Regions from separate parts of the Streptomyces sp. NPDC058457 genome, predicted to be linked through region 3. Evidence: riboswitches for the same ligand, from Rfam matches in the RefSeq annotation. Region 3 holds a riboswitch; each other region holds the start of a gene.
The links. A riboswitch is a leader RNA that binds a small molecule or an ion and turns the genes downstream of it on or off. The one in region 3 is predicted to bind S-adenosylmethionine.
Positions count from the first base shown of each region.

Region 1: linked by a shared signal. The riboswitch ahead of thrC (threonine synthase) and the one ahead of ACFWPS_RS30430 (ABC transporter substrate-binding protein) in region 3 are both predicted to bind S-adenosylmethionine.
Region 2: linked by a shared signal. The riboswitch ahead of ACFWPS_RS28080 (amino acid ABC transporter permease) and the one ahead of ACFWPS_RS30430 (ABC transporter substrate-binding protein) in region 3 are both predicted to bind S-adenosylmethionine.
Region 4: linked by a shared signal. The riboswitch ahead of ACFWPS_RS38910 (aminotransferase class V-fold PLP-dependent enzyme) and the one ahead of ACFWPS_RS30430 (ABC transporter substrate-binding protein) in region 3 are both predicted to bind S-adenosylmethionine.

Region 1 is NZ_JBHXLU010000003.1:180,161-187,512, reverse strand. Features, by position in the region: gene ACFWPS_RS04425 (cold-shock protein) at 252-458, opposite strand; gene ACFWPS_RS04420 (MoaD/ThiS family protein) at 927-1,202, opposite strand; gene thrC (threonine synthase) at 1,246-2,529, opposite strand; SAM riboswitch class I at 2,548-2,710, opposite strand; gene ACFWPS_RS04410 (glucosyl-3-phosphoglycerate synthase) at 2,868-3,812, shown strand; gene ACFWPS_RS04405 (trehalose-6-phosphate synthase) at 3,907-5,346, shown strand; gene otsB (trehalose-phosphatase) at 5,457-6,308, opposite strand; gene ACFWPS_RS04395 (DUF3263 domain-containing protein) at 6,528-6,761, opposite strand; gene ACFWPS_RS04390 (extracellular solute-binding protein) at 6,779-7,352, opposite strand, start outside.
Region 2 is NZ_JBHXLU010000040.1:23,098-30,449, reverse strand. Features, by position in the region: gene ACFWPS_RS28105 (LLM class flavin-dependent oxidoreductase) at 1-1,172, opposite strand, end outside; gene ACFWPS_RS28100 (putative leader peptide) at 1,238-1,333, opposite strand; gene ACFWPS_RS28095 (GNAT family N-acetyltransferase) at 1,386-2,132, opposite strand; gene ACFWPS_RS28090 (ABC transporter substrate-binding protein) at 2,181-3,206, opposite strand; gene ACFWPS_RS28085 (amino acid ABC transporter ATP-binding protein) at 3,270-4,058, opposite strand; gene ACFWPS_RS28080 (amino acid ABC transporter permease) at 4,055-5,038, opposite strand; SAM riboswitch class IV at 5,425-5,548, opposite strand; gene ACFWPS_RS28075 (glutathione S-transferase C-terminal domain-containing protein) at 5,626-6,498, opposite strand; gene ACFWPS_RS28070 (hypothetical protein) at 6,641-6,772, opposite strand; gene ACFWPS_RS28065 (hypothetical protein) at 6,934-7,191, shown strand; gene ACFWPS_RS28060 (hypothetical protein) at 7,282-7,352, shown strand, end outside.
Region 3 is NZ_JBHXLU010000046.1:25,077-32,428, reverse strand. Features, by position in the region: gene egtA (ergothioneine biosynthesis glutamate--cysteine ligase EgtA) at 1-847, opposite strand, end outside; gene ACFWPS_RS30435 (MFS transporter) at 1,085-2,491, opposite strand; SAM riboswitch class IV at 2,845-2,957, shown strand; gene ACFWPS_RS30430 (ABC transporter substrate-binding protein) at 3,337-4,956, shown strand; gene ACFWPS_RS30425 (ABC transporter permease) at 4,960-5,919, shown strand; gene ACFWPS_RS30420 (ABC transporter permease) at 5,916-6,839, shown strand; gene ACFWPS_RS30415 (dipeptide ABC transporter ATP-binding protein) at 6,836-7,352, shown strand, end outside.
Region 4 is NZ_JBHXLU010000071.1:4,209-11,560, forward strand. Features, by position in the region: gene ACFWPS_RS38895 (Rieske 2Fe-2S domain-containing protein) at 1-437, shown strand, start outside; gene ACFWPS_RS38900 (cytochrome bc complex cytochrome b subunit) at 434-2,071, shown strand; gene trpD (anthranilate phosphoribosyltransferase) at 2,204-3,268, shown strand; SAM riboswitch class IV at 3,793-3,909, shown strand; gene ACFWPS_RS38910 (aminotransferase class V-fold PLP-dependent enzyme) at 4,081-5,457, shown strand; gene ACFWPS_RS38915 (PQQ-binding-like beta-propeller repeat protein) at 5,526-7,352, shown strand, end outside.

The DNA.
Region 1 (7,352 bases), on a different contig from region 3:
TCCTTCTTTGTCACTCTCACCTTCAGAGTGCTAACGCCAATGATTAGCACTCGGCATGGTCGAGTGCAAGCGCCTCTCGCACTCCGGCAGGACCTCCGGGCGCGCCGGAGCCTGGCCTCCGGGCACGCCGGGGCAAGACCCCGGGCACGCCGGAGGGGGACCCCGGGCACGCTGAAGGGCTCGCACCCAGCGGGTGCGAGCCCTTCAGCAGAAGAACGGAAGAACGTCGCTGCAGTCAGTCGGCGCGTGCTTCAGCCGGTCGCGAGCCGGACCATGTCCGCCTGCGGCCCCTTCTGGCCCTGCGAGATCTCGAAATCGACCCGCTGACCCTCTTCCAGGGTGCGGTAGCCGTCCATCTGAATCGCGCTGTAGTGGACGAAAACATCCGCACCACCGTCGACCGCGATGAAGCCGTACCCCTTCTCCGCGTTGAACCACTTGACGGTGCCCTGAGCCATGCCTAACTCCCCTATTACTGGCCCTTGCACAGATCCACACTTCGCGGATCCGGGTCAGACCTCACCCCCCATTGGTTGGGGGCGTGCGCCGGAACGCGTCGACCGCGGCTGAATGTATCTGTCCAACTGCCGTCTGCAACAGGTCAATCGGACGAGAATTCTGGACGGGAGCGGTCCGGAATGTAGCGAGAATTCGGCCGAATTCAGGGCAAGTCGGGCCCCAGAAAGGCCTCAAAAGCCGCATATAACCCGCACACTTTGGCTACTTCTTGCCGGGCTCGCGGTATCGAATACGGGGTCCCCGACCTGGAGATCGGGACCGCGTTCCCCAACTGTACCGCGCTCAACCACACAGAATTGCCCCCTCCGCTTCTCTCACGGAGGGGGCAATCGGATGAACAGTCGGTGATCGGCGTTACCGAAGGTAATGTTCGGTCATTCGATCAGCCTGTCAAGCAGGTCAGCAGGTCAGCCGCCGGCGACGGCCGGGATGATGGAGACACCGGCCCCGTCCGGGGTGGCGGTCTCCAGGCCCTGCTCGAACCGCACGTCGTCGTCATTGACGTACACATTGACGAACCGGCGCAGCTTGCCCTGGTCGTCGAGAACGCGCGCGGAGATCCCGGCGTGGTTCTTCTCCAGGTCGGAGATGACCTCGCCGAGCGTGGCGCCCTCGGCGGCGACTTCGGCCTGACCGCCGGTGTAGGCGCGCAGGATGGTGGGGATGCGAACGGTGACGCTCACGTTTTTACCTCCGGTCTGGGCAACGCCCAATTTCTCGGGGGACTCAGGCGAGCCCGGCTTCGCGGAAAGACTCCAGATTCGGGCGAATGGTCGCGGTGAGCCCGGTACCCGCAACCGCGTCCAGCGTCTTCAGTCCATCACCGGTGTTGAGTACAACGACCGTCTTCGCCGGATCAATCAACCCATTCTCAATGAGCTTCTTGGTGACTCCAACCGTCACTCCGCCGGCGGTTTCCGCGAAGATTCCCTCGGTCCGCGCAAGCAGCTTGATCGCGTCGACGACCTGCTCGTCGTTCACGTCCTCCACGGCACCGCCGGTACGCCGCGCGATGTCGAGGACGTACGGGCCGTCGGCCGGGTTGCCGATGGCGAGGGACTTGGCGATGGTGTTCGGCTTCTGCGGACGGACCACGTCGTGGCCCTCCTTGTAGGCCACCGACACCGGCGAGCATCCCTCGGCCTGGGCACCGAAGATCTTGTACGGCTTGTCCTCGACGAGTCCGAGCTTGATCAGCTCCTGCAGACCCTTGTCGATCTTCGTGAGCTGCGAGCCGGAGGCGATCGGGATGACCAGCTGGTCCGGGATCTGCCAGCCGAGCTGCTCGCAGATCTCGTACGCCAGGGTCTTGGAGCCCTCCGCGTAGTACGGCCGCAGGTTGACGTTGACGAAGCCCCAGCCCTCGCCGGCCGGGTCGCCGATCAGCTCGGAGCAGAAACGGTTCACGTCGTCGTAGTTGCCCTCGATGCCGACGAGCTCGCCGCCGTAGATCGCGGCCATGACGATCTTGCCCTGCTCCAGGTCGTGCGGGATGAACACGCAGGAGCGGAAGCCGGCCCGGGCGGCGGCGGCACCGACCGCGCCGGCCAGGTTGCCGGTGGAGGAGCAGGAGAGGGTGGTGTAGCCGAAGGCGCGGGCGGCCTCGACGGCCTGGGCGACGACGCGGTCCTTGAAGGAGTGCGTCGGGTTGCCGGAGTCGTCCTTCACGTACAGCCCGCCGGTCACCCCGAGCTCGCGGGCCAGGTTGTCGGCCTTGACGAGCTTGGTCCAGCCGGGGTTGATGTTCGGCTTGGTCGCCACGTCCGCGGGGACGGGCAGCAGCGGCGCGTAGCGCCAGATGTTCGCGGGACCCGCTTCGATCTGCTTGCGGAGCTCCTCGGTGTCGTAGGCCGAGAAGTCGTACGCGATCTCCAGCGGGCCGAAACACTCCTCGCAGGCGAACAACGGGCCGAGCGGCACCCGGTGACCGCACTCGCGGCAGCTCAGGGCGGCGGCGGGGCCGAGGTCTACGGTGGAATCGGTGGCGCTTGCAACAGTCTGCACAGCCATGTGAGGCGAGGCCCTTTCTCCTCATCTTCCTCACGACGCATTTCGCCGTGAGACGGATTTGGCACCTTCCCTAGCCGGGAGCCTCGCGAGCGATCGACACTGATCGGCGATCTACGAGTAACCGACTGGAGGGTTGCCGGGGCTTCAACGGGCCGTTTCCCTCTGCCCCTCTGGATGAGCGGTATGTGGTTGTCAACACCGGGTGACCCCAGGACATGCGATGGTCATCGGCGTTGTTCAAGACTGTAACCGAAGGCCAGGACAGTTGAGTGAGTCGTCCGAACCGCGAGATGGATCACACCTCGCCGTGTGACCGTGACAGTGAGGAGCCGCTGACCGTGCTGGAAGAAGTCGAGCGCTGGCTGGCCACCCGCTCCTGGTCCGTAACCGATCGTCCGCTGCACCGGATCATGGCCGCGAAACGGTCCTCCGGGCAGACGGTCAGCGTCGTGCTGCCCGCGCTCAACGAGGAGGAGACCGTCGGCGACATCGTCGCGATCATCCGCCACGACCTCATGCAGCAGGTGCCGCTCGTCGACGAGATCGTGGTCGTCGACTCCGGCTCCACCGACCGCACGGCGGCCGTCGCCGCGGCGGCCGGCGCCCGCGTCGTGCACCGCGACGAGATCCTGCCCCGCATCCCGACCGTCCCCGGCAAGGGCGAGGTCCTCTGGCGCTCCCTCCTGGTCACCACCGGGGACGTCGTCTGCTTCATCGACGCCGACCTGCGCGACTTCTCCTCCGACTTCGTCACCGGCATCGTCGGCCCTCTCCTCACCGACCCGGACGTGGACCTGGTCAAGGCGATGTACGACCGCCCGCTCGGCGGCGCCGCCGGGCAGGGCGGCCGGGTCACCGAGCTGATGGCCCGCCCGCTGCTGAACATGCACTGGCCGCAGCTGGCCGGATTCGTGCAGCCGCTGGGCGGCGAGTACGCGGCCCGCCGCTCGCTCCTCGAACAGCTGCCCTTCCCGGTCGGCTACGGCGTGGAGCTGGGCATGCTGGTCGACGCCCTGCACCTGGTGGGGCTCAACGCGCTGGCGCAGGTCGACGTCGGCGTCCGCAAACACCGCCACCAGGACGGCCAGGCCCTCGGCCGGATGTCCGCCGCGATCTACCGCACGGCCCAGCTGCGGCTGGCCCGCGGCCACCTGATCCGCCCCTCCCTCACCCAGTTCGAACGGGGCGAGGACGGCTTCGAACCGCGCACCTACTCGGTGGACACGGAGGAACGGCCGCCGATGGTGGAGATCGCCGAGTACGCCGAGCGCAAGGTGGCGTGACTTCGTCGTACGGCCGTATACGGCGGCGCGTCGGGCCCGGCCGTACGTTTGAGCGTTTACGGGCCGGGCTAGGTTGACGCGTGTGACTTCCCCCATGGCTTCCACCGGCGGTGCCGAGGTGCTGGTCGCGTCCAACCGCGGCCCGGTCTCTTACGACCTGCGCGAGGACGGTTCGCTGCACGCCAGACGGGGCGGTGGCGGACTGGTCTCGGGACTGTCGGCGATCGGGCCGGACGCGAACGCGGTGTGGGTGTGCGCGGCGCTGGGCGACGGCGACCGGGAGGCGGTGCGGCGGGCCGCGGGCGGCCGGCTGCCGGCCGGGGACACCGGCGGGCAGCAGGTCCGGATGCTCGACATCGACGCGGACGTGTTCTCCGACGCGTACAACGGCATCGCGAACTCGGTCCTCTGGTTCGTCCACCACATGCTCTACCAGACCCCGCTGGAGCCCGTCTTCGACGCGGAGTTCCGGCGGCAGTGGGGTTCGTACCAGGCCTACAACCGCGCCTTCGCGGAAGCGCTGGCGCAGGAGGCGGCCGAGGGTGCGGTGGTGGTCATCCAGGACTACCACCTGGCCCTCGCCCCCCGCATGCTCCGTCGCCTCCGCCCCGACCTGCGGATCGGCCACTTCTCCCACACCCCCTGGGCGCCGCCGGACTACTTCCGGCTCCTCCCCGACGACATCGCGGCGGAGCTGCTGAGCGGGATCCTGGGCGCCGACCACGCGGCGTTCCTGACGCGGCGGTGGGCGGACGCGTTCGTCGACTGCTGTCATACGGTGCTGGGCCCGGGGATCCCGGCCGCCGATCCGTCGTCCGGCGGGACCCGGATCGGGGTGCACGGGCTGGGGGCCGACGCGGACTTCCTGCGGAAGCGGTCGCACGAGCCGGACGTGGACGAGCGGATGCGGGCGCTGCGCGAGGAGATCGGCGGCGACGGGCGGAAGACCGTCGTCCGCGTCGACCGGACGGAGCTGTCGAAGAACATCGTGCGGGGGCTGCTGGCGTACCGGCAGCTGCTCGACGACCACCCCGAGTGGCGGGAACGGGTGGTGCATGTCGCGTTCGCGTACCCGTCGCGGCAGGACCTGTCCGTCTACCGCGACTACACGGCGGAGGTGCAGCGGGTCGCGGACGAGATCAACTCGGCCTACGGGACGGCGGGTTGGACGCCGGTGGTGCTGCACGTCAAGGACGACTTCGCACGGTCGCTGGCGGCGTACCGGCTGGCCGACGTGGCCCTGGTGAACCCGATCCGGGACGGCATGAACCTGGTGGCGAAGGAGATTCCCGTGGTGTCGGACGAGGGGTGTGTCCTGGTCCTGTCGCGGGAGGCGGGGGCGTACGAGGAGTTGGGCGAGGACGCGGTCGTCGTGAACCCTTACGACATCGGGGGGACGGCGGAGGCGTTGGCGCGGGCGCTGGCCATGCCGGCGGAGGAGCGGGCGGAGCGCTGCAAGAGGCTGGCCGAGGCGGCTACGGCGTTGCCTCCGGCGCGGTGGTTTCTTGAGCAGCTTGAGGCGTTGGGCGGGTAGAGGCGTAGCTGCGGGCCGGTGGGGGCTTGGCGCGCGGTTCCTCCCCCAGCCTTCGGCCGGGGGTACCCCCAGCGCCCCTGAAGGGGCGCTTGAGTCACGGGCGCTACAAGTCATGAGGCGCTCAGGGCGGCCAGGCTTCTCAGCAGGCGTACTACTCCCTCCGGACCCTCCGCCACCACGTCCGCGCGGTCCGCCAGTTCTGTCACCTCTGTGCTGCCGCTGCATACCAACAGGCCCGGGACGCCCTCCTCGCGGAGTTTTTCGATGGCGGCGAAGGCGGGGATGTCGCCCAGGTCGTCGCCCGCGTAGAGGATCGAGGCGGCCGAGATGTGGCGGGCGTACTCGCGGAGGGCCACGCCCTTGTCCATGCCCGGGGGGCGGAGTTCCAGGACCAGACGGCCCGGTTCGACGATCAGGGCGTGCTGGGTGGCCAGGTCGGTGAGGGGGGCTCGGAGGGTCTCGAAGGTGGCCTGGGGGTCGGCGGCGCGGCGGGTGTGGACCGCGATCGCCCGGCCCTTCTCCTCGATCCAGGTGCCCTGTGAGGCTCCGGCGCGGTCGAGGACGGCCGGGAGTTCGGCGCGGACGGCGGCGATGCCGGGGTGCGGAGGCGGTGCGGTGATCTCGCCGGTCGCCGCGTCCCAGCGTTCGGCGCCGTAGTGGCCGAGGACGACGAGGTGTTCCAGACCGGGCACGCCGGCGAAGCCGCCGTAGCGGACGGCCACCTCGGCCGGGCGCCCGGTGACGACGGCGACGGCGGCCACCTTCGGGGCGAGCGCGGCCAGCACCGGTACGGCGTCCGGGTGGGCACGGGCCTGCTCGGGGTCGGCGACGATCGGCGCGAGCGTGCCGTCGAAGTCGAGGCCGACGAGGGCCGTGCGGGGCTGCGCGAGGAGTGCGGCGAGGCCGTCACGACCGGCCGGGGTACGCGGCGTCGGGAGGGGTTCCGTGATGTGGGTTCCCATGGGCCGACACTATCCGAGCAACGCCCCGCACAGCGCCCCGTACAGCAGCGCCCCGTAAGGGGCGCTGGGGGTACCCCCGGCCGAAGGCTGGGGGAGGAACTGCGCGACAAGCCCCCACCGGCCCGCAGATCCGTCTCCACGTGAACGGGGGGGGTCGAAGGGGGCGCAGCCCCCTGGAGGACGGGACGGGTAGGGGCGGCGGGGGCGCAGATCCCCGGCTCAGCGTTCCGAGCGGCGCGCGTCCCGAACCCTCCGCAGCCTGTTCACCGTCACCGGATCGTGGGCCAGTGCCCGCTCGTCGTCCAGCAGGGCGTTCAGGAGCTGGTAGTAGCGCACCGGCGCCAGGTCCAGCTCCTCGCGTATCGCGCGTTCCTTCGCGCCGGGGCTGGGGAAGCCCCGGCGTTCGAGGGCGAGGACGGCCTGCTCGCGCTCGCCCAGTTCTTGCCGGTCCATGGCGAGAACCGTAGCGCTCAGCCGGTCCCGGCCGTACGGCTGTCGGCCGTCGCCGCCTCGGCCTGGAGCCGGGTGAGGACGCCGGTCGGGTTGCCGGTCGGGCTCACCACCGTACCGATCTGCTTCTTGATGTCGGCGCTGATGGCGGCCCAGGAGGTCTTGCCCGCGGGGTAGAGCTCCGAGGTGGGCAGCTGCTCCAGGAAGGGGCGCAGCTGCTTGTCCTGGGTCTGCGTGGAGTCGGTCATCGTCTGGGACGCGGACGTGGTGACGGGCAGCAAGCCGTACTCGCGGGAGAAGGCGAGGACGTTCTTCTCGCTGTAGACGTAGTTGAGGAAGTCGCCCACCTGGTCGGCGTGGCCGTTCTGCCTGAACGCCGCCATCCAGTCGGCGACGCCCATGGACGCGGTGGTGGTGCTCTGGCCGGCCCGGGCGGGCATCGGGACCATGCCGAACTTCACGCCCTTCTTCTCGGCCTGCTCGATGAGCGTGGGGTGGCCGTTGAGCATGCCGACCTGGCCGTCGGCGAACGCGGCGAACGCGGTCGCGCGGTTCAGCTTGCCGGGGGCCACCGGGCCCGTCAGGCCCTTGCCG
Region 2 (7,352 bases), on a different contig from region 3:
CCGAGCAGGCCGCGCAGGGTGTCCGCCTCGTAGGCGGTGCGGAAGCGGCCGCGGCGCTGGAGTTCCGGGACCAGGTCCGCGGTGACCCGCGGCAGGTCGTGGCCGAGTACGGCGGGCCGCAGCCGGAATCCGGTGAGGCCCTCGGCGGCGAACTCCTCAAGGAGGTCGGCGAGTTGAGCGGCCGTTCCGGTGAAGATCCGGGCGTCGCTGGTGTACGCGCCGCCGTCGAGGGCGTCGAGGCGCTCCTTGCGGGCGTCGGCCGTGGCCTGGTCGTCGTCGAGGAAGACCACGAGGTCGCCGAAGATGTGCACCGTGTCCCCGGCCCGCCCGGCGGCCTCCTGCTCGGCGCGGATCTCGGTGACGATCGCGCGGGCGTCGGCGCCGTCCCGCGGGGTGACGTAGCCGACGTCGGCCTGGCGGGCGATCAGCCGGTAGGGGACGGTCTGGTGGCCGAGGGCGGTGACGAGCGGCTGGCCCTGCGGCGGGCGCGGCGTGATGGAGGGGCCCTTGACGCTGAAGTGCCGGCCCTCGAAGTCGATGTAGTGCAGCTTGTCGCGGTCGACGAAGCGGCCGGTGGCGGCGTCCCGGATCTCGGCGTCGTCCTCCCAGCTGTCCCAGAGCCGGCGCACGGCCTCGACGTGGTCGGCGGCCTCGTCGAAGTGCTCGGCGAGCCGCTCCTGCCCGGCCGGGGACTGCAGTTCCGCCAGGTCGATCGGCGGGAAGGCGCGCCGGCCGAAGTGGTCCGCCTCGTTCGGGCGGGCGGATATCTGCACCCGCAGCCCGGCGCGGCCGGTGCTGACGTAGTCCAGGGTGGCGATCGCCTTTGAGATGTGGAACGGCTCGGTGTGGGTGGCGATCACCGTCGGCACCAGGCCGATGTGGCTGGACAGGGGCGCGATCCGGGACGCGATCAGGACGGCGTCCAGGCGGCCGCGGACCTGGTCGGTGCGGCCGTCGAGCTCGCCGTAGTGCGAGGACTGCAGGCCGAGGCCGTCCTCGATGGTGACGAAGTCGATGAGACCGCGCTCGGCCTCGGCGACCAGGTCGGCCCAGTAGCCGGCGGTGAACAGCTCGCGGGGGCGGGCGACCGGCTCGCGCCAGGACGCGGGGTGCCAGCCGGTGCCGTCCAGGGCGACGGCGAGGTGCAGGCGGGAAGCGGGAGATGAGGACACAGGGGTGCCTTCCTGAGGGTCCGTACGAGGGCGCGCCGGAGACGGGGCGCGGCGGGGACAACTGATCAGGAGCAACAGAGCGCGCCGGCCACGCGCTGGAGGTCGATGTGCGGCCGGGAGTGCAGGACGGTACGGCGGCTGGGGCTAAGGACACGTGTCACGTCCCCCACCTCCCAGATCTTCCGGCCTGCTCCGCGTACATCTCGTCGTGAGTCACAACAGACCGGTTTCCGTGGTTGTTCCCGGGCTGCGCACCAGCAGGGTGCGGCCGCGCAGCCGCTCGGTGAAGCCGATCGACTCGTACAGCCGGATCGCGTTCGCGTTGCCCGGGGCCGCGTGCAGGAACGGGGTGTCCCCGCGTTGCCGGATCCCGGCGGCGACCGCGCGGATCAGGCGGGTGGCCAGGCCCCGGCCCCGGTGCTCCGGGTCGGTGCAGACGGCGCTGATCTCCGTCCAGCCGGGCAGCCGCAATCGCTCCCCCGCCATGGCGATCAGCCGCCCGCGGTGCCGGATGCCGAGATAGGTGCCCATCTCGACGGTCCGGGTGCGGAACGGGCCGGGCTCGGTGCGGGCGACCAGGTCCAGCATCTCGGGCACGTCGTCCGGCCCGAGCCGTACCGCCTCGGGGGCGGGCTCGGCCCGGAGTGCCGTGTCCACGAACTGGACGCCCGTCCCGCCGCCGACCACCGCCCAGCCGGGCGGCGCCGCCTCGACCGGCTTGATCTTCACGGTCGTTCCCGGGCCGACGAGCGTGTGCAGGTCGGCCCAGGCCGCCGGGTCGGTGGGGTCGGCGAGGGCGGCGTAGGCGTAGACGTCGTCGGGATAGCGGGCCGCCCGGCCGACCCGCTCCGCAAGGTGGGCGTGCGGGCCGGCGAGGGCTGACCAGACGGCGTTGTCGAGCGGGGCCGGGTCGGGTGCAAGCGGGGCCCCGCCTCCGTGGAGGTGGGTCTGGAGCGTCACGGAGGCGCGGTCCTTTCTTGCCTTGCAGGGTTGCTTCTAGACAGGTGATCAGGAGTTGTCGAGCGGCAGTCCGGGCGGGTTGACCTCGGACTTGGCGACGGCCTCGTTGGAGAGGTTGTAGGCCTTGAGCCACTCGGCGTACTGACCGTTCTTGATCAGGTAGTTGATGGCGTCCGCCAGCGGCTTGGCGAGGCCGCTGTCCTTCTTGGCGGTGGCCGCGATCAGGCCCTGGAGGCTGGCGCCCGCGCCGGAGTAGGTGCCCGCGGTGCGGGTGGCGTTGGGCGTGTTCTCGGTCTGCTTGTTGTGGTACGCGATGCCGGGGTTGGGGCCGAGGTAGGCGTCGATCTTGCCGCTGGACAGGGCCAGGTAGACGCTGTTGCTGTCCTGGAAGTACTTGACGGTGAGCTTCTTGCCCTCGCTCTCCAGCTTCTTCTTCCACTCCAGGAGGATCTTCTCCTGGTTGGTGCCGGCGCTCACGGAGACGGTCTTGCCGGCGAGGTTCTCGTAGTCGCCGTCGAAGTTCCAGGTGCTCTTCTTCGGGACGGTGAAGGCGAGGTTGTCCTGCCGGTAGGAGGCGAACTCGTACTTCTTCTTGCGCTCCTCGGTGTCGGTGACGTTGGAGAAGGCCACGTCGACCTTGCCGCTGTCGATGCCGACGAACATGTTCTCCCAGGTGGCGTTCTGGATCTCGGGCTTGAGGCCGAAGACCGCGGCGACCAGGCGGCCGAGGTCGGGCTCGGAGCCGGTGAGGGTCTTCTGGTCGCTGCCGACGTAGGCCAGGGGCGGGAACCCGGCGGGCAGGGCGCCCTCGCCGATGACGAGCTTGCCGCTCTTCCTGACGGAGTCGGGCAGTTCGGCGCTGATGGACTTGACCTCGGAGACCTTGATCGTGGTCTGGGTGGCGGCGCCGTTGGAGACCTGTCCTACGACGACCTCGCCGGTCTTCGCGGCGGAGGTGGTGGTGGCCGCGTCGCTGTCGCCCCCGCAGGCGGCGAGCCCGGTGGCGAGGGAGGCGACCGCGGTCGCCGCGGTGATGCCGCGTATCAGGCTGCGTCGGGTGAAGTGGGCAGGCATGGTCGTCCTTTGTGACTGGATGAGATGAGAGAGACGTGGGGGGAGATCTGTGGGTACGGCGGTTCAGAGGACCTTGCTGAGGAAGTCCCTGGTCCGCTCGTGCTGCGGCTTGTCGAGCACCTGGGAGGGCGGGCCCTGCTCGACGATCCGGCCGCCGTCGATGAAGACGACACGGTCGGCGATCTCGCGGGCGAAGCCGATCTCGTGGGTGACGATGACGAGGGTGGTGCCGCTGGTCGCCAGGTCCTTGATGACGGCGAGGACCTCACCGACGAGTTCGGGGTCCAGGGCGGAGGTCGGCTCGTCGAAGAGGATCACACCGGGGCGCAGGGCGAGGGCGCGGGCGATGGCCACCCGCTGCTGCTGGCCGCCGGAGAGCTGGCGGGGATAGGCGCCGACGCGTTCGCCGAGGCCGACCCGTTCCAGGAGTTCCTTGGCCAGGGCCTGGGCCTCGGGCTTGGTGAGCTTTCCGGTGGCGACCGGGGCGGCGGCCACGTTGTCCAGCACGGTCAGGTGCGGGAAGAGGTTGAAGTTCTGGAAGACGAAGCCGATCCGGCCGCGCTGGGCCAGGATGGCGCGCTCGCTCAGCTCCTTCAGCCGGTCGCCCTGCCGCTTCACGCCGATCGGCTCGCCGTTGATGCTGACATGGCCGATCTCGGGCTTCTCCAGGTGGTTGATGACCCTCAGGAGAGTGGACTTGCCGGAGCCGGACGGGCCGAGGATGACGGTGACCTCGCCGGGGCGGATGGTCAGGTCGATGCCGTCGAGGACGCGGTGGGTGCCGTACCACTTGTGGACGCCGGATATCTCCAGGGCGGCGGGGGCCGTCTCCACGCTGTCGGTGATGGTCATACCGCGGCCTCCCGGCGGATACGGGCGCGCAGGTCGGTGAGGCCGGTGCGCAGTTTCTGCAAGGGGGTCGGCGGCAGCGTGCGGGTGGCGCCGCGGGCGTAGTACCGCTCGACGTAGAACTGGACGACAGAGACGATGCTGGTCAGGATCAGGTACCAGACGGTCACCACCAGGAGCAGCGGCACGATGTCCCCGGGGTAGGTGGAGCCCATGCTCTGCGCGGATCCGAAGAGGTCGAGCAGCGAGACGTAGAAGACCAGCGAGGTGCTCTTGATCAGGCCGATCAGCTGGTTGACGTAGTTCGGGGTGATCGACCTGAGCGCCTGCGGGAACACGATCTTCCGGAACTGGTAGCCCTTGGGCAGGCCGAGCGCGGCGGCCGCCTCGTGCTGGCCCTGGTCCACGGAGAGGATGCCGCCGCGGACCACCTCGGCCGCGTAGGCGGCCTCGTTGAGGCTGAGGCCGATGACGGCGACCACCATGTCGGTGGCGAGCTTCGACTCGTCGAAGGAGAAGAAGGCCGGTCCGAAGGGGACGCCGATGCTCAACGTCTTGTACAGGGCGCTGAAGTTGTAGAGGAAGAGCAGGACCACGATGAGCGGGATGGAGCGCAGCGCCCACACGTAGGTCCAGCTGACCGCGCGCAGCACCGGGCTCTTCGAGAGCCGGGCCAGGGCGAGCAGGATGCCGCCGAGGAGGCCCAACACCGCGCTGTAGGCGGCGACTTCGAGGGTGATGACCAGTCCGTCGAGGATGGTCGGCCGCAGGAACCAGTAGCCGAAACGGTCCCACTGGTAGAACGGGTTGGTCACCAGTCCGTGGGCGAACTGGACGACGAGGACCAGGACGACGGCGGTGGCGATCCACCGGCCCGGCCTGCGCAGCGGCAGAACTCGCTGTGCGGCCAGGGGTTTTGACGGCTCGTCGGCTGCGGGGGGCGCCTCGGGGGCAGCGATCGTGGCGCCTGGGGGTTCACTCATGGCGGGCTCCGGCGGAGTCGGACACCCACGTGTCCCGCGGCGGGGGCCGCGCACCGTGCCGTGTTCGGGCACGGCACGATGCGCGGAGGCGCGCGGGGCACGGGGCTGGGCGGACGGCGGCACACCGGGCGGCCGGTGTTTCGACGGGGACGCTGGGGTGCTGAGCTGCGGGAAACCGGCTAAAAGGCCTGGTCAGACCCGACAGCGGGCACAGCCCGGTGCGGTACACGCGCTACACAGGGCGCTGTTGACACGGAGCAGGTCGACGGCACGGTCGGCGACGAGCGGGCTCGGGTACGGGCGTACGCAGCCCACGGCGCGGCGCTGGGCCGTCCTGGAAGCTGCGTACATGTCCGTCACCTGTCACTGTCGAGCCGGCCCCGGGGGCCTCGCGCTTACCGAATCGTCGCTTGCCGAAACGTCGTCGGTCCGGTCGTCACCTGGGGCACCCCACCGCGATGCGAGGGTTGCCGGTCAGCAAGCCAGGGCTTGACGCTGACACTCATGACCGTTCTGGTCCGTAAGTAACGCAGTTGCCCGAACGAATGTCAACGCCTGTCCGACTGGCGAAACGGTTCGGGCCGCTCTCACCTGCGCGGAACGCCGGGTGCGTCCGCCGCGTGGCCCGCCCAGTCCAGGATCTGGACGGCCGCGCCGGCGGCCTCCAGGCCCTGGCAACGGCCGTGGTGGCGGCGGGCGATGCCGTCGAGGTCGAGGTGGGCGCCGAAGGCCGGGTGGGCGGCCAGCCGCCGGGCGTAGGCCCACAGCACCGGGTGACCGGCGATGGCGTGCACGGCGGCGGCGTCCAGGTGGTTGCGGTGCACGGTGTCGAGTTGCACCAGGGTCACCCACAACTCGATGTCCGCGGCGGTGAGTTGCCCGCCGACCAGGAACTCCACGCCGGTCAGCCGGCGCTCCAGACCGTCCAGGGCGGCGAGCAGCACCGCCAGCGCCTCCGGGTCGCCGCCCTCGCGGCCGGCCCGCTGTGCGGCCTGCTCGATGTCCTCGGCGCACAGCCGCTCGACGGCCTCGATCTCGGCCTCGGCACCGCACGGGTAGAGCCGGGCGACGCCGTCGCCGAAGTGCCGGTCCAGGTCGCGCAGGATGTCCCGGCTGTGGGTGCTGACGATACGGCCGGACCAGTCGTCGCTGAACACCGGCGCAAGTGCCGGTCCCGAGTAGCGGTGGGCGCTGGCCTCGTACAGCGGGCGCAGCGCCGGATGGCTGCCGTCGGGACAGTCCGGGACCGCGGGCAGGAAGGTGACCGGACAACAGTCGTCCAGGGCCAGCAGGCTGTGGCCGACGGCGATGCGCAGGCCGTCCGGACAGGCGGTGGAGAGGTGGAGCCGGTAGCGGCGCGGCACGGCGTAGTGGCCGCTGCGCGCGTCCCGGCCGATGCGGCCCCGGAAGGCGGCGGCGGTACGGACGGAGGGCAGGGCGGCGAGTGGAGCGATGGACATGCGTCTCCCCGGGGGCGGGCGCGCGGGCGTACGCGCGGCGGAAGCGTTCGTCGGTGGGTTCAGTGGGATCCGAGTGGGTTCCGGTGCGCCCTGGTGGGTCCAGGCTGGTGGACTCCCGGCCCGTGCGGCCGGGATCGGGCGCTCAGCCTCTGCGGCCGGTGGCGCCGCACACCCGTAGCAGGTCGATGTGGCGGCGGGAGGTGAGCAGGGGACCGGCCCAGGGCGCGGGGCTCTCGCGGCGGTGTCTGCCGGTGAGCGTGCGCAGGCGACCCATCTTTCCCTACCTTTTCACTAGGATTCCCATCTGGAGTGTCGATCGGCCTCCGCCCGGCGTCAAGGGGGCGTCCACGCCTGAGACACCCGGCCCCGACTTGCCGCCCGCCGGGAGGGGCGGTGCGCTGGGTGGCGGAGGCCGAGTGACAGGAGCCGGAACCGATGACCGAGCCCCCGGGTCCCGGACCCGTCCCCGGCGCCGTGCCCGAGACCTTCGCGTTCCACTGCGGGCGGTGCGGCCACGCCTGGGAGGCCACCTTCCAGGCGGTGTTCTTCACCGACCCGGTCGCCGACCCCGAGCTGCAGAGCACCCTGGAGTACGTGGACGAGGCCGGCCGGGCCGTACCGTCGCCGCTCACGGACGCGGTGTGCCCGCGCTGCGGCAGCCGACGGGTACGGGTCGCGGCGGCCGGATCCTGAGGCTCACCCGAATGGCACGTGCGAGTGGTCGGCGCTCACGGGCGGTGGTGGCGTGGAGGGACCTACCGCGTTCCCGAGGAGGCAGTCGCGATGAACCGTCCGTCCCGACCCGCGCGTGTTCTCGCCACGGCCCTGACGGCGGGGACCCTGTTCGCCACCGC
Region 3 (7,352 bases):
AGTCGAGGTCCGCGTGGGTGGGCGGGCGCATGGTGTGCGAGCGGGTCCAGTCGCGGAAGCTCACTCCGTCCGGCACCTCCCAGGGGCCGTCCCGCCGTACGCACATCACCGGTGCGTCCAGGACCCGCCGGACCCAGGCGCGGCGCGGGTCGTGGGCGAGGGAGGGTCCGCCGGCCCGTCCCGGATCGAGTTCCGCCCACATCAGTTGCCGCGTGGACAGCCAGCCCGTGGTGCGGCCCCCGGCCATGGGGGAGTTGGCGAACGCCGCGACCAGGACCGCTCCCAGGTGGTGTGCGAGCCACCAGCGGCGCGCGAATCCCATGACACCGGGTTCCTCCCGTCCGGCGTCGAGGCACACCTGGACGGAGGCCGACGTGCACATCAGGATCCGCCCTGCCGGACCCGTACGGTCGAGGCAGGCTTCCATGGCGTCGTAGCGCCGCTCCCGCAGGAACCGGCGAGGCGGTTGCCAGGGATCGACGCCCAGCCCGGCCAGTGCCAGGCCGTGTTCGCCGAGTGCGGTGCGCACGGCCGCCAGATCGGCGGAGACCTCCGAGACGCACTGGGCCAGCGACGGGGCCGGCCGGGAACTCAGCTCCACCTGACCGCCGGGCTCGACGCTCAGCCCGGACGTCAGCGGCAGGGTTCGCAGTGCGGCGTGGGCCGCTTCCAGGTCTTCGCGGCTCACGGAGTCGTGCGGCACACGCCTCCTGTGGACCAGCCACTCCACTTCGACCCCCACGCTGCGCGGTGGGCCCGTCTTGAAGCAGATTCCCTCCACCAGCGCCTCCGCCTCGTGCTCGGTGACAGCAGGACCATCAACACCGCACTCCGGTGAAACCGACATCCGCGGGCCTCCTGAGCCGCCTCAGGGCCGTCGGGGATCCGACGTCCGCTACGCGTACCGCCGTGCCTGCTGCCAGAGTCCGCCGTCCCGCCCTGTCATGACAAGGGCGCACTTTCCAGACGACTGGGCATTCGGCAACCCGCAACGGGCAACTCGGAAGGTCCCGGGCCACGCTCATCCCGCCGAACGCCTCTCGTCAGGGTTCTGCGGAGCCGACGAGATGGTCCGGTGTGGTGGTCAGCCGTGGGAAGTTCCTCCGGTGCACCGTCCGTGTCCTGCCGGGTGACCGGGGGACGGCGAGCGGCCGGTCGGCGCCGTTGCAGAAGCCGAGGCGGACCGGGAGACGGGCTGCGCGGCGGGGTCGGACGGTGTGGTGCGGGCAGGCGGCGGGGCCGAAGCGGGTGGCGCAGCCGGGGCGGGCGCCGAGCGTGTCGTCCGTGCCAGCCACAGCGCCACGCCGAGCGCGGCCAGGACGGCCGTGGCGGCGCCCACGGCCAGCCCCCGGCGCACGCCCGCGTGCTGGGAGACCCAGCCGATGACGGGGGCGCCGACCGGGCTGCCGCCCATGGAGATCACCGTGTAGACCGCCATCACCCGGCCCCGCATGGCGTCGCTCACCTCCGACTGGACGAAGGCGCTCACCGCCGTGTTCAACGTCATCAGTGTGAAGCCCATCGGCAGCAGCAGGGCGAGGAAGGCCGGGTAGGTGGGCATGACCGCCGCCAGTGCCTCGAAGCCGCCGAACAGCAGGGCGCCGGCGACGACCGTCCGTACCCGGGGCGAGACACCGCGCGTCGCGGCGATCGTCCCGGCGACGGTGCCGACGGCCAGTGCGGTGTTCATGAGGCCGAGTCCCCGGGAGCCGACGTCGAAGACGCGCCCGGCGAACAGGGTCAGCGTGGTCGGGAAGTTGACCGCGAAGGTGGCGACCAGGCCGAAGATGGTGAACACGCCGACGAGTTCGGGCCGGGCCGCCACATAGCGCAGCCCCTCGGCGCCCGCCCCTGTCCACGGCGGCCGGGAGACGGCGCGCGTCTCCCCCGCCCTCGGCCGGATCGACAGCAGCCCCGCGAGGACCACGGTGAAGGACACGGCGTTCAGGGCGAAGACCCACCCGGTTCCGATCGCCCCGATCAGCACACCGGCGATCGCCGGACCGATCAGGCGCGCGGCGTTCAGGGACAGGATGTTCAGGCCCGCCGCCTTCGGGATCAGAGCCCGGCCGACCAGTTCCGTGACGAAGGACAGGCGTGCCGGGTTCTCCACCGTGAACACGCAGCCCAACGCGAAGGACAGGACGTACAGCAGCCACAGCGCGGCATGGCCGGAGAACACGATGCCCGTCAGGAGCAGCGCCTGGACCGCGTACAGCGTCTGGGTCCACAGCAGCAGGGTCCGGCGGTCGTACCGGTCGGCGACGACCCCGCCCCACAGGCCGAACAGCAGCACGGGGGCGAACTGGAGCCCGGCGACCCAGCCGAGCGCGGTTCCGCTGTGGGTGAGCGTCAGGACGAACCAGTCCAGCGCGACACCCTGCATGGCGCTGCCGATGTTGGACACCAGGCCCGTGCTCCAGTAGATCCGGTAGTCACGGACCCGCAGCGCGGCGAACACCCCTGTCGAAGTAGTGCTGTTGACGTCCATGCCTCTCTTTCCGACCGGGCGGTACGGGGGGGCCGGGGGTACGCGGCGGCGCGTGGGCGCGGCGGTACGCGGGCTGGGAAAGGGCTGAAGGAAGCCGAAGAGAGCTGAAAGGAGCTGAAAGGAGCGAGTGGTCAGCGACAGGTCTGGTCGAACTGGTCGGCGCGGCGGCCCGCCCAGAACGGGTCGAGCAGCATGCTCCGTGCCTGACCTGCGGTCTCCATGGCCGGATCAAAGCACACGGCACAGGGTGCGTCCACCAGGCGTCCCGGCACGTGAGACGGCTCCCTGTTCTCAAAAGGGGCGCCAGGCTGGGGCATTGACGTACGACAAAACCGATCCGTACGATCGCCAACGGCATTGAGTGTCAGCGTCAAGCCCTGGCTCGCTGACCGGCAACCCTCCACGCGGTGGGGTGCTCCAGGTGAAAGCCCGGCGGGATCACCGACGACTCCCGCAAGCGCGCGGCCCCGTGACGGGGCCGGAGACGGGGAGGAGCGGCATGCGGCACAGCGATGACCCGGCTGTCTCCCCCACCGACGCCACGGCGTACTCCAGGCTCTCGCGCCGGCGCCACATCGATCTGAAGCGCTCGACCAGCAGCTTCTGTCGGGCCTGACGAGCCCGCCCGCCGCCGGCTGACCTCCGTCACCGGCGCAGGCCCCTTCGCGCCGTCCTTCCCCTCGGCACCACTTCTCGGTGCCGTCCGCCAGCCACCCCTCGTCTCTGCACAGCGCTTCCCCGGCCGGGGCAGATCCGGCCGGGGCCGCACGCCCCTGCGCGGCCGTGCCTCGCGCCCGTAGCCCGGCACCCCGTGCCTTGGTGACACGAGTAGGAGAACTCCCTCCGTGACAGCACTTCCGGATTTCAGACCCTCCCGATGGGCGCCCCTGGCCGCGCTCCTGACCACCAGCGTCCTGCTGACCGCGTGCGGTTCGGGCGACGACGCCTCCGGCGGCGGAAGCGGCCCGGCGAAGTCCGGCGGCACCCTGACCTTCGCGGTGGGCTCCGACGCCGGCTGCGTGGATCCGCAGCAGGTCGCCAGCAACGACACCATCTACTCGGTGCGCCAGATCGTGGACTCCCTGACCGACCAGGACCCCAGGACCGGCAAGATCGTGCCGTGGCTCGCCAAGAGCTGGGACATCAGCGCCGACGCGACGACGTTCACGTTCCACCTGCGGTCCGGCGTCACCTTCAGCGACGGCTCGAAGCTGACCGCGCAGGTGGTCAAGGACAACTTCGACGCGGTGCCGGAGCTCGGCGCCCTGGGCACCCTCGCCGAGGGCTATCTGAGCGGCGTCAAGAGCACCACCGTGGTCGACCCGCTCACCGTCAAGGTGGCCTTCAAGCAGCCCAACGCACAGTTCCTGCAGGCGACTTCGACCCACTCGCTGGGCATCGAGTCCTCGGCGAGCGTCAAGCGGAGCCCGCAGCAGAAGTGCAGCGACGGAGTGGTCGGGTCCGGGCCGTTCGTGCTCAAGCAGTACGTGCAGAACCAGTCGATCGCCCTGGACAAGCGGACCGGGTACGACTGGGGCTCCTCGCTCTGGTCGAAGAAGGGCGAGGCCTACCTGGACAAGCTGGTGTTCAAGGTGGTGCCCGAGGCGGGGGTGCGGGCCGGCAGTCTCCAGTCCGGGCAGGTGGACGCCATCAGCAGCGTCGGCAAGGCGAACGAGGCGGCGCTCAAGGGCGGCCAGGTCACCCTCCAGAGCCGGGCCAACCCCGGTGTGGTGTTCGGCCTGGGGCTCAACAACTCGCGGCCCCTGCTGAAGGACGCGAAGGTACGCCAGGCGATCCTGGCCGCCGTCGACCGGAAGCAGATCGCCGACACCGTCTTCCCGACCGGCACCCAGCCGGCGACCAGCGTCCTGGCGCACACCACCCCCGACTACACCGACCTCTCCACGGACCTCGCCTTCGACGCGGCCAAGGCCAAGTCCCTGCTGGACGAGGCGGGTTGGAAGGACGGCAGTGACGGCGTCCGCGCCAAGGACGGCAAGAAGCTGAGCCTGACCATCAGCTGGTTCCCCAACGCGGCCACCAACCAGCCCGCCCTGGAGCTGGTCCAGCAGCAGCTGAAGGCCGTCGGGATCGACGTGGTGCTCAAGCAGCTCCCGGTCACCCAGTTCGCCACCACCCTCCAGTCCGGCGACTTCGACGTGGTGTGGGCGAACACGACCCGCGCCGACCCGGACATCCTGCGCAGCTCCTTCTCCACCCAGTTGGCCAACTTCTACCACCTGCCCGCCAGTTCGCTGGACACGGCGCTGTCCGCGCAGGCCGCGACCACGGACACCGCGAAGCGCAGGCAGTTGGTCACCGAGGCGCAGCAGCTGATCGTGCGGAACGCGTACAACGTGCCGGTGGTGGAGCTCCAGACCCAGCTGGGTGTCTCGAACAAGGTGCACGACCTCACGTTCGACTCCGGCAGCCGCATCCAGCTGCACGACACCTGGATCGGCTAGCGGATGCGCCGCTATGTGATCAAACGGCTGGCACAGGCGGTCGGGGTGCTGTGGGCGGCGTACACGGTGTCGTTCCTGGTGCTGGACTTCCTGCCCGGTGACCCGGTCTCCGCGATGGCCGGTGCCGGGTTGGACACGGGGCAGGTCGATCCGGCCCAACTCGCAAAGCTGCGGCACGAGTACGGCTTCGACAAGCCGGTGCTGGTGCAGTACGCCGAGTATCTGGGCCGGGCGGTGCGCGGGGACTTCGGCGACGCGGTCTCCACCGGCCGCCCGGTGACCTCCACCCTGGCCGACGCGCTGCCGCAGACCCTCCAGCTGACCGGTGCCGCGCTGCTCCTTGCCGTGGTCCTCGGTGGCGGGCTCGCGGTGGTGGCGACGTACACCTCTCGGCGGTGGTTGCGGCAACTGCTGCTGTCGCTGCCCCCGTTGGGGGTGTCGGTCCCGACGTTCTGGGTGGGGCTGCTGCTCGTCGAGGCGTTCTCGTTCAAGCTGCACTGGTTCCCTGCGTTCGGCAACGACGGACTGCGCGGGCTGGTGCTGCCGGCCCTCACGCTGGCGATACCGACCGGCGCGCAGGTCGCCCAGGTGCTGGCCAAGAGCCTGCTGACCGCGCTGGACCAGGCCTATGCGGAGACCGCGCGGGCCAAGGGCGCCGGCCGGTGGCGGGTGCATCTGCGGCATGCGCTGCGCAACGCCTCGCTGCCGGCGCTGACGGTCGTGGGGCTGCTGGTCGGGCAGCTGATCGCCGGTTCGGTGGTCGTGGAGACGGTGTTCTCCCGAGACGGTCTGGGCCGGGTGACCGCGGCGGCGGTCACCGTGCAGGACATCCCTCTGGTCCAGGGGGTGGTGGTGTTCGGCGCGCTGATCTTCGTGGTGACGAACCTGCTCGTCGACCTCGTCTATCCGCTGCTGGACCCGCGGATCGTGGTGGCCTCGGAGAGAAAGGCGGGCTTCGCGTGAGTCAGAGCCTTGTCGACGACCAGTCCGAGGCGGCCCTGGGCGTCGCCCGGCCGGTCGGGAACGGGTCCCCGGCGGATCCCGTCCCGCCCGCCGGGATCCGCCGGGTGCTCCGCTTCCTGCTGCGCCGTCCCGGTCTGCTGCTGTCCGCCGTCGTCATCGTGCTGGTGGTGCTGGCCGCCTTCTGGCCGGATCTGTTCACCTCGCAGGACCCGCTGAAGGGGGTGCCGTCCGACAACTTCCGCGGTCCGAGCGGCAGTCACTGGTTCGGCACGGACGAACTCGGCCGCGACGTCTTCTCCCGCGTGGTCCACGGCGCCCAGCTCTCCCTCAAGGCCACGCTGATCGCGGTCCTGGTCGCGTTCGTGGTCGGTGGTCTGCTCGGCGTGGTCGCCGGGTTCGTGGGCCGCTGGGTGGACGACGTGCTGATGCGCTTCGTCGACGTCCTGCTCTCCATCCCCGCGCTGTTCCTGTCGCTGGCCCTGGTCACCGCGCTCGGGTACGGGACGGTGAAGGTGGCCGTCGCGGTCGGCATCGCCAGCGTCGCCTCGTTCGCCCGGGTGGCCCGGGCCGAGGTGCTGCGGGTGCGGCAGGCGGTGTTCGTCGAGGCGTCCCGCTCCTGCGGGGCCCGCTGGTACTCGGTGCTCGGCCGGCACGTCCTGCCCAATGCCGCCGGACCGGTGATCGTCCTCGCCACCCTGGACTTCGGCTCCTCGATCCTGGCCGTGTCGGCGCTGAGCTTTCTCGGCTACGGCGCGCCGCCGCCCGCCCCGGAGTGGGGGACGTTGATCTCCGACGGCCGCAACTACCTGGCCAACGCCTGGTGGCTGACCGCGCTGCCCGGGCTGGCGATCGCCGCGACCGTACTGGCCGCCAACCGCGTCGCGCGGGCGCTGGACGGCGAATGGGCGCGGCAGCGATGACCCACCACGTCCACGACGTCCACGACGTCCACGACGTCCACGACGTCCACGACGTCCACGACGTCCACGAGAACGGTGACACACGCGAGAACGGTGAGAACGTGACCACACCACTCCTGGAGATCCGCGGCCTGTCCGTGTCGTACCGCACCCGAGGTGGCACCGTGTCGGCCGTACGGGGCGTGGACCTCGACGTATGGCCCGGCCAGGTGACGGCCGTGGTCGGCGAGTCCGGCTCCGGCAAGAGCACCACCGCACACGCCGTCACCCGGCTGCTGGCGGCGAACGGCACCATCGACGCGGGCACGGTCCGTTTCGGCCGGCACGATCTGTCCACCCTTTCCGAGGCGGAGCTGCGTACCGTGCGCGGCGCGCGGATCGGGCTGGTCCCGCAGGATCCGACGGTCTCGCTCAACCCGGTCAAGCGGATCGGCGAACAGGTCGCCGAGGTGCTGCGCATCCACGGCCTGGCGACCCGCCGGGCGGCGGCGGCCGAGGCGGTCGCCGTCCTCG
Region 4 (7,352 bases), on a different contig from region 3:
TGAACACCAACGAGCCGCTGCGTCCCTCCGACGTCGCCGTCGGCTCGCTGACCTTCGCCAAGCCCGAGGGCGTCGAGGAGTCCCAGGAGGACTTCCAGAACGTGATGGCGAAGGCGGCCCTGATGATCATCCGGCTGCAGCCGGACAACATCAAGGACAAGCGCGAGCTCGAGTGGTCGCACGAGGGCATCGTCGCCTACTCGAAGATCTGCACCCACGTGGGCTGCCCGATCTCGCTGTACGAGCAGCAGACCCACCACGTGCTCTGCCCGTGCCACCAGTCCACCTTCGACCTCTCCGACGGAGCCCGAGTGATCTTCGGCCCGGCCGGTCACGCCCTGCCGCAGCTGCGCATCGGCGTGAGCGAGGAGGGCTACCTCCAGGCGCTCGGCGACTTCGAGGAGCCCGTCGGGCCTGCCTTCTGGGAGCGCGGATGAGCACTAACGAGAACTCCGAGTCCCGCGAGCGCGGGCAGGCACCGGCCGGCGAGCGTGTCGCCGACTGGGCCGACGGACGGCTCGGGATCTACTCCCTGGCCAAGTCCAACATGCGCAAGATCTTCCCCGACCACTGGTCGTTCATGTTGGGCGAAGTGTGCCTGTACAGCTTCATCATCATCATCCTCACGGGTGTGTACCTGACGCTGTTCTTCCACCCGTCGATGAACGAGGTGGTGTACCACGGCAGCTACGTCCCGCTCCAGGGACAGCTGATGTCCGAGGCGTTCAACTCGACCCTGCACATCTCCTTCGACGTGCGCGGTGGTCTGCTCATCCGGCAGATCCACCACTGGGCCGCGCTGATCTTCCTCGCCGGCATGTTCGTGCACATGATGCGCGTGTTCTTCACGGGCGCGTTCCGCAAGCCGCGTGAGATCAACTGGCTGTTCGGCTTCCTGCTGTTCGTCCTGGGCATGTTCACCGGCTTCACCGGTTACTCGCTCCCGGACGACCTGCTCTCCGGCACGGGTGTCCGCTTCACCGAGGGCGCCATCCTGTCGATGCCGATCGTCGGCACGTACATCTCCTTCTTCCTCTTCGGCGGGCAGTTCCCCGGCCACGACTTCGTGGCGCGGTTCTACTCGATCCACATCCTGCTGCTGCCGGGCATCATGCTCGGCCTGGTGGTGGGCCACCTGATCCTGGTCTTCTACCACAAGCACACGCAGTTCGCGGGTCCCGGAAAGACCGAGAAGAACGTCGTCGGCATGCCGCTGCTGCCGGTCTACATGGCCAAGGCCGGAGGCTTCTTCTTCCTGGTCTTCGGTGTCATCGCGGCCATCGCGGCGACCACCCAGATCAACCCGATCTGGGCCATGGGCCCCTACCGTCCGGACCAGGTGTCCACCGGCGCCCAGCCCGACTGGTACATGGGCTTCGCCGAGGGTCTGATCCGGTACATGCCCGGCTGGGAGATCAACTTCTGGGGCCACACCCTGGTCCTGGGCGTGTTCATCCCGCTGGTCCTGTTCGGGCTGGTGCTGGGCGCGATCGCGCTCTACCCGTTCATCGAGTCCTGGGTCACCGGAGACAAGAGCGAGCACCACATCCTGGACCGCCCGCGCAACGCCCCGACCCGTACCGGGTTCGGTGTCGCCTGGGTGACCGTGTACATGATCGGCCTGATCGGTGGTGGCAACGACCTCATCGCCACCCACTTCCATCTGTCGATCAACGACGTGACCTGGTTCGTCCGGATCTTCTTCTTCGCCGGACCGGTGATCGCGTTCATCGTGACCAAGCGCATCTGCCTCGGCCTGCAGCGCCGGGACCGCGAGAAGGTGCTGCACGGCCGCGAGACCGGCATCATCAAGCGGCTGCCGCACGGTGAGTTCATCGAGGTCCACGAGCCGCTCTCGCAGGAGCAGCTGCACACCCTCACGGCGCACCACCAGTACGAGCCGGCCCAGGTCGGCCCGGCGGTCGACGAGAACGGTGTCGAACGCAAGATCAAGGGGTCCGAGAAGCTCCGCGCCAAGCTGAGCAACGCCTACTACGGCGAGGACAACCAGATCCCGAAGCCGACCGTAGAGGAGTACAAGGAGATCACGAGCGGCCACGGCCACCACTGATCCACCGCGTCGCCACGCCACAGCCGAAGGGCCCCCGTCCGTACACCGGACGGGGGCCCTTCGCGGTGCCCGGAGCTGGATAGGGTAGGCCATGAGACCTTCATTTCGTGTACGACGATCAGGAGCGGCCTTATGAGCGCTGTGACCCCCGCTGGAGGCGACACCGCGGCGGGCCGTTCCTGGCCCGAGGTACTGAACGCGCTGCTGTACGGCCAGGACCAGAACGCCGACGCGACGGCCTGGGCGATGGACCAGATCATGCGCGGCCAGGCGACCGACGCCCAGATCGCGGGCTTCGTCGTCGCCCTGCGCGCCAAGGGCGAGACGGTCGAGGAGATCAACGGCCTCGTCCGCACGATGTACGAGCACGCCAACGTCATCGAGGTGCCGGGCCGCACCGTCGACATCGTCGGCACCGGCGGTGACGGCGCGAAGACGGTGAACATCTCCACGATGTCGGCGCTGGTGGTGGCCGGCACCGGGGCGAAGGTCGTCAAGCACGGCAACCGCGCGGCCTCCTCCGCGTCCGGGGCCTCGGACGTCCTGGAGAAGCTGGGCGTCAACCTCGACCTGACCCCGCAGCGGGTCGCCGAGGTCGCCGAGGAAGCCGGCATCACCTTCTGCTTCGCCATCAAGTTCCACCCGGCGCTGCGCCATGCGGGCGCCGCACGCGGCCAGCTGGGCATCCGCACGGTCTTCAACATCCTCGGCCCGCTGACCAACCCCGCGAAGGTCCGGTCCCAGGCGGTCGGCGTCGCGGACCCGCGCATGGCCCCGGTGGTCGCGGCCGTCTTCGCGGAGCGCGGCAACTCCTCCCTGGTCTTCCGCGGCGACGACGGCCTCGACGAGCTGACGACGACCGCCACGTCCCACGTCTGGATCGTCCGCGACGGCAAGGTCACGGAGGAGACCTTCGATCCCCGTGACGCGGGCATCGGCCTGGTCCCCGTGGAGGCGCTGCGGGGCGGCGACCCGTCGTACAACGCGGAGGTCGCCCGCAGGCTGCTGGACGGCGAGCAGGGGCCGGTACGGGACGCGGTGCTGCTCAATTCGGCGGCGGCCCTGGTGGCCCTGGACCCCGGCACGGGGACGCTGGCCGAACAGCTCCGCACGGGCATGGCCAAGGCGGCGGACTCGATCGACTCGGGCGCCGCCAAGCGGGCGCTGGAGCGCTGGGCGGCGGCGACGAACAGGTAGGGGCGGCGCGGTCAGGGGGCTGGGGCGTGGTACGGCACCGCCGGACCACGCCGTCGTGGCCGACCGCCGTTGTGGCGGAGAAGAACGTGAGCGGCGGTGCCTGATGTTCCACAGGCCGACCGCCGTTGCGGCGGAGAAGAACGTGAGCGGCGGTGCCCGATGCTCCACGGGCACTGCTGCTCTGCACGACGCGTCCATTCCGCTCGGACACGGCCGCGTTCCGCTCGGGCGCGGCCGCGGGGACGGCCGTTCCGCTCGGGCACGGCCGCGGGCGCGGCCGTTCCGCTCGGGCACGGCCGTTCTTCAAGTGCGCGGCCGTCTCGCTCGGGAACCGTCGGCGCTCCCTGTTTCCGCCGCGTCCCCCACCAGCCTCTTCCGCTGGTCGGTCATGTTTCTCCGCCGCAACGGCGAGCAACCACACACGGCCGTCCCGGCGGTGCCGAGTCGGCGTCGGCCCCCGTCCCTGTCCCGTCATCCGGACAGGAGTTGCGCGTCGGCGATCACTTCACTTACGTTTCTTCCCAGGTCATGAGTGACAGTCATGAGGCCCCGGCCGACTGTCCGGCAACCCTCCGTCCGTGGCGGGGTGCCCCGGGTGAAGACCAGGCTGTAGGCAGTGAGGTCTACGGCAAGCGCGGACCCCTCGTACACCAGGGGTCCTGGTCGTCGAGGAGTCTTCCGTGAGCAAGCGAATGCGATAGGGCCGCAGAGCCCCGCCTCCGCATCCCCTTTTCCTTTTTCTCCGTGCTGGAGCCGCGGTCGTCCGCGCGCTCGCACGGCGATTTCGCCTTGCCTCTCACGGGAGTTCCGCCATGTCCGTCTCCACCGTTGCCTCCGCCCAGCCTCTCTGTGCCCAGCTGCCCGTTCTGGGCAGGGATGTCACCGTCCCGCTGGTCACCGGCGGCGAGGTCGCCTACGCCGCCCTCGACTACGCCGCCAGCGCCCCGGCCCTGCAGCGGGTCTGGGACGACGTGGCGGCGTACGCCCCCTACTACGGCAGCGTCCACCGGGGCGCCGGCTACCTCTCCCAGCTCTCCACCGACCTCTTCGAGAACGCCCGGAAGACCGTCGCCGAGTTCCTCGACTGCCGCCCCGACGACCAGCTGATCTTCACCCGCTCCACCACCGACTCCCTCAACCTGCTCGCCGCCGCCGTCCCCGCCGACTGCCAGGTCTTCGTCTTCGAGACCGAGCACCACGCGAGCCTGCTCCCCTGGAAGGACGCCCGGGTCACCTACCTCAACGCGCCCCGCACCCCGCGGCAGGCCGTCGAGACCCTGGAGCGCGCCCTCGCCGACCGCACTGTGTCCGACAAGGAGGGGTACGGCCCGGCCCTGGTCTGCGTCACCGGCGCCTCCAACGTCACCGGCGAGCTGTGGCCGGTCCGCGAGCTGGCGGCCGCCGCGCACGCGCACGGCGCCCGGATCGTCCTGGACGCCGCCCAGCTGGCCCCGCACCACCCCGTGTCCGTCCGGGACCTGGACGTCGACTGGGTCGCCTTCTCCGGCCACAAGCTGTACGCCCCCTTCGGCTCCGGCGTCCTGGCCGGCCGCGCCGACTGGCTCCAGGCGGCCGAGCCCTACCTCGCGGGCGGCGGCGCCAGCCGCAAGGTCACCCGGCGCGAGGACGGGGGAGTGGCCGTGGAGTGGCACGAGAGCGCGGCGCGGCACGAGGCGGGCTCCCCGAACGTCATCGGCGCCTACTCCATCGCCTCCGCCTGCAAGGCACTCACCGAGGCCGGCTTCGACACGCTCGTCGCCCGCGAGCAGCACCTGATCGAGAAGGTGCGGGCGGGACTGGCCGAGGTTCCCGAGGTCCGGGTCCTCTCCCTCTTCGGCGACGACGCCCCGCGCGTCGGAGTGATCAGCTTCGTGGTGGACGGCTGGAACAGCTCCCACTTCGCCGCCGCCCTCTCCGCCGAGTACGGCATCGGCGTCCGCGACGGCCTCTTCTGCGCCCACCCCCTGGTCAGGACGCTGCTGGGCTCCGACCCCCAGACCCAGGGCGAGTGCGGGGCGCCGGAGGCGGCACCGGGCGAGAAGTCCCTCAACGCCATCCGGGTGAGCTTCGGCGCGGGGACGCCGGACGAGCACGTCGAACGGTTCGTGACCGCCGTCAAGGAGCTGGTCCGCGATGGCGCGAAGTGGAACTACCGTACGGAGGAAGGCCGCTGCGTACCGGCCGTCTGACGGACTGACGTCCAGCCGCGCGTATACGCTCCCCTCAGCAGCTGTACGGAGGGCAGGGGGAGCACGGGGTGCAGGAGCTGCGGGAGAGCGACCCGCGGACCATCGGTCCCTACGAGGTCCGGGGCAGACTCGGATCCGGAGGCATGGGTGAGGTCTATCTCGCCGAGGCGCGGGGCGGGTTGCGGCTCGCGGTGAAGGTGGTGCGCGCCGAGCACGCGGAGGACCGCACCTTCCGGGCCCGGTTCCGGCACGAGGTGCGGGCCGCGCAGACCGTCGGCGGGGCGGGCACGTACACCGCGCGGGTCGTGGACGCGGACACCGAGGCCGTACGGCCGTGGATGGCCACCGAGTACGTGGACGGGCCCAACCTGCGGGACGCGATCCTCGACGGCGGCCCGCTGTCCGGCGACGCGGCACGACTGCTCGCGGCCGCGCTCGGCGAGGCGCTGGCCGCGATCCACGCCAAGGGGCTGGTGCACCGGGACCTGAAGCCCTCCAACATCCTGCTGGCGCCGGACGGCCCCAGGGTCATCGACTTCGGGATCGTCCGGGCCCTGGAAGGGACGGCGCTGACCCGGACCGGGGTGATCGTCGGGTCGGTCGGCTATGTCTCGCCCGAGCAGATCCGCAACGGCGCCCACGTGGGGCCGGCCAGTGACGTCTTCTCGCTGGGCGCGGTCCTCGCCTACGCCGCCGGCGGGCGGGAGCCCTTCGGCGAGGGACAGGACTCGGTCGTCCTGCTGCGGATCCTGACCGGGGACGTCGACCTGTCCGCCGTACCGAAGGACCAGCTGCCGCTGGTGGAGGCGTGTCTGCGGGACGACCCCGGCACCCGGCCGACGCCCGCGGACGTGGTCGCGGCGGCGGAGCACACGGCGGGCAGCCTGCGCGAGGGGCTGCGGGCGGGGTGGTACACCGGCGGGCCCCCGACGGAGCCCGGCACCGCGGACAGTGGTGCGCGCTGGATGCCGGAGCACGGCTCGGGGGAGCGGGACAGCCGGGTCGAGTACATGGCTCCGGTGACGGTCACGGACGCTCCCGCGGCCACGCCGGACCCCGCCGCACCCTCCCGGCGACGGCTGCTGGCCGCCCTGACGGGCGGTACGGCGGTCGTGGCGGGCGGGGGCGTCGGCGGGTGGCTGTGGTCGCGGGGCTCCTCGGGGAGCACGGGCCGGTCGGTGGGGGGAGCGAAGGGCGGCACGGTCTCGTCGGGCCCGCCCGGGGTGGGCTGGCAGTACCAGGTCCAGGGACTCGGCGGGCAGCGCGGGCCGTGTGCGGCGGTGTCGCCCGACGGGGACCTGGTGTACGTCGGCGGAGCGGACGGCTCGCTGCACGCCGTGGACCTGAACGGAGGTGCCGTCTGGCACACCGCGCTGGGCGGCCCGGTCCTGCCCCCGCTCGCCACCGCCGACGGCGTGTACTGCCTGCTGTACGACAACCGGGAGGGCGCCACGAAACTCTGCGCGCTCGACCGGGACGGCCGGGTGCGCTGGACCGCGCCGGTCGCCGGGAACAGCCAGATTCCGGTGGCCGCGGGCGACCTGGTCCTGGTGTCGTACGGCCCCACGTCGGAGGCCGGCGGAGTGCGCGCGTACGCCCCCGACGGCAGCGAGGCCTGGCGCACGGCGACCGGGCCGGCGCCCACCAGCGAGCCCATGGTCGCGGACGGGATGGTCTACGTCGGCACGTTCGGGGACCAGGTACTGGCCCTGGACGCGAAGAGCGGCAAGCGGCTGTGGGCGACGGCCGCCGGCAGCGACACCGGCCGGCCCACGCAGGTCGGGGACGTCCTGGTGGTCGGGTCGGGCGGCGAGCAGATGCTGCACGGCATCAGCCGGGCGGGCAAGGAGCTCTGGCACAAGTCGGGCAACGAGCTGCCGGGCGGCGGCCGTTAC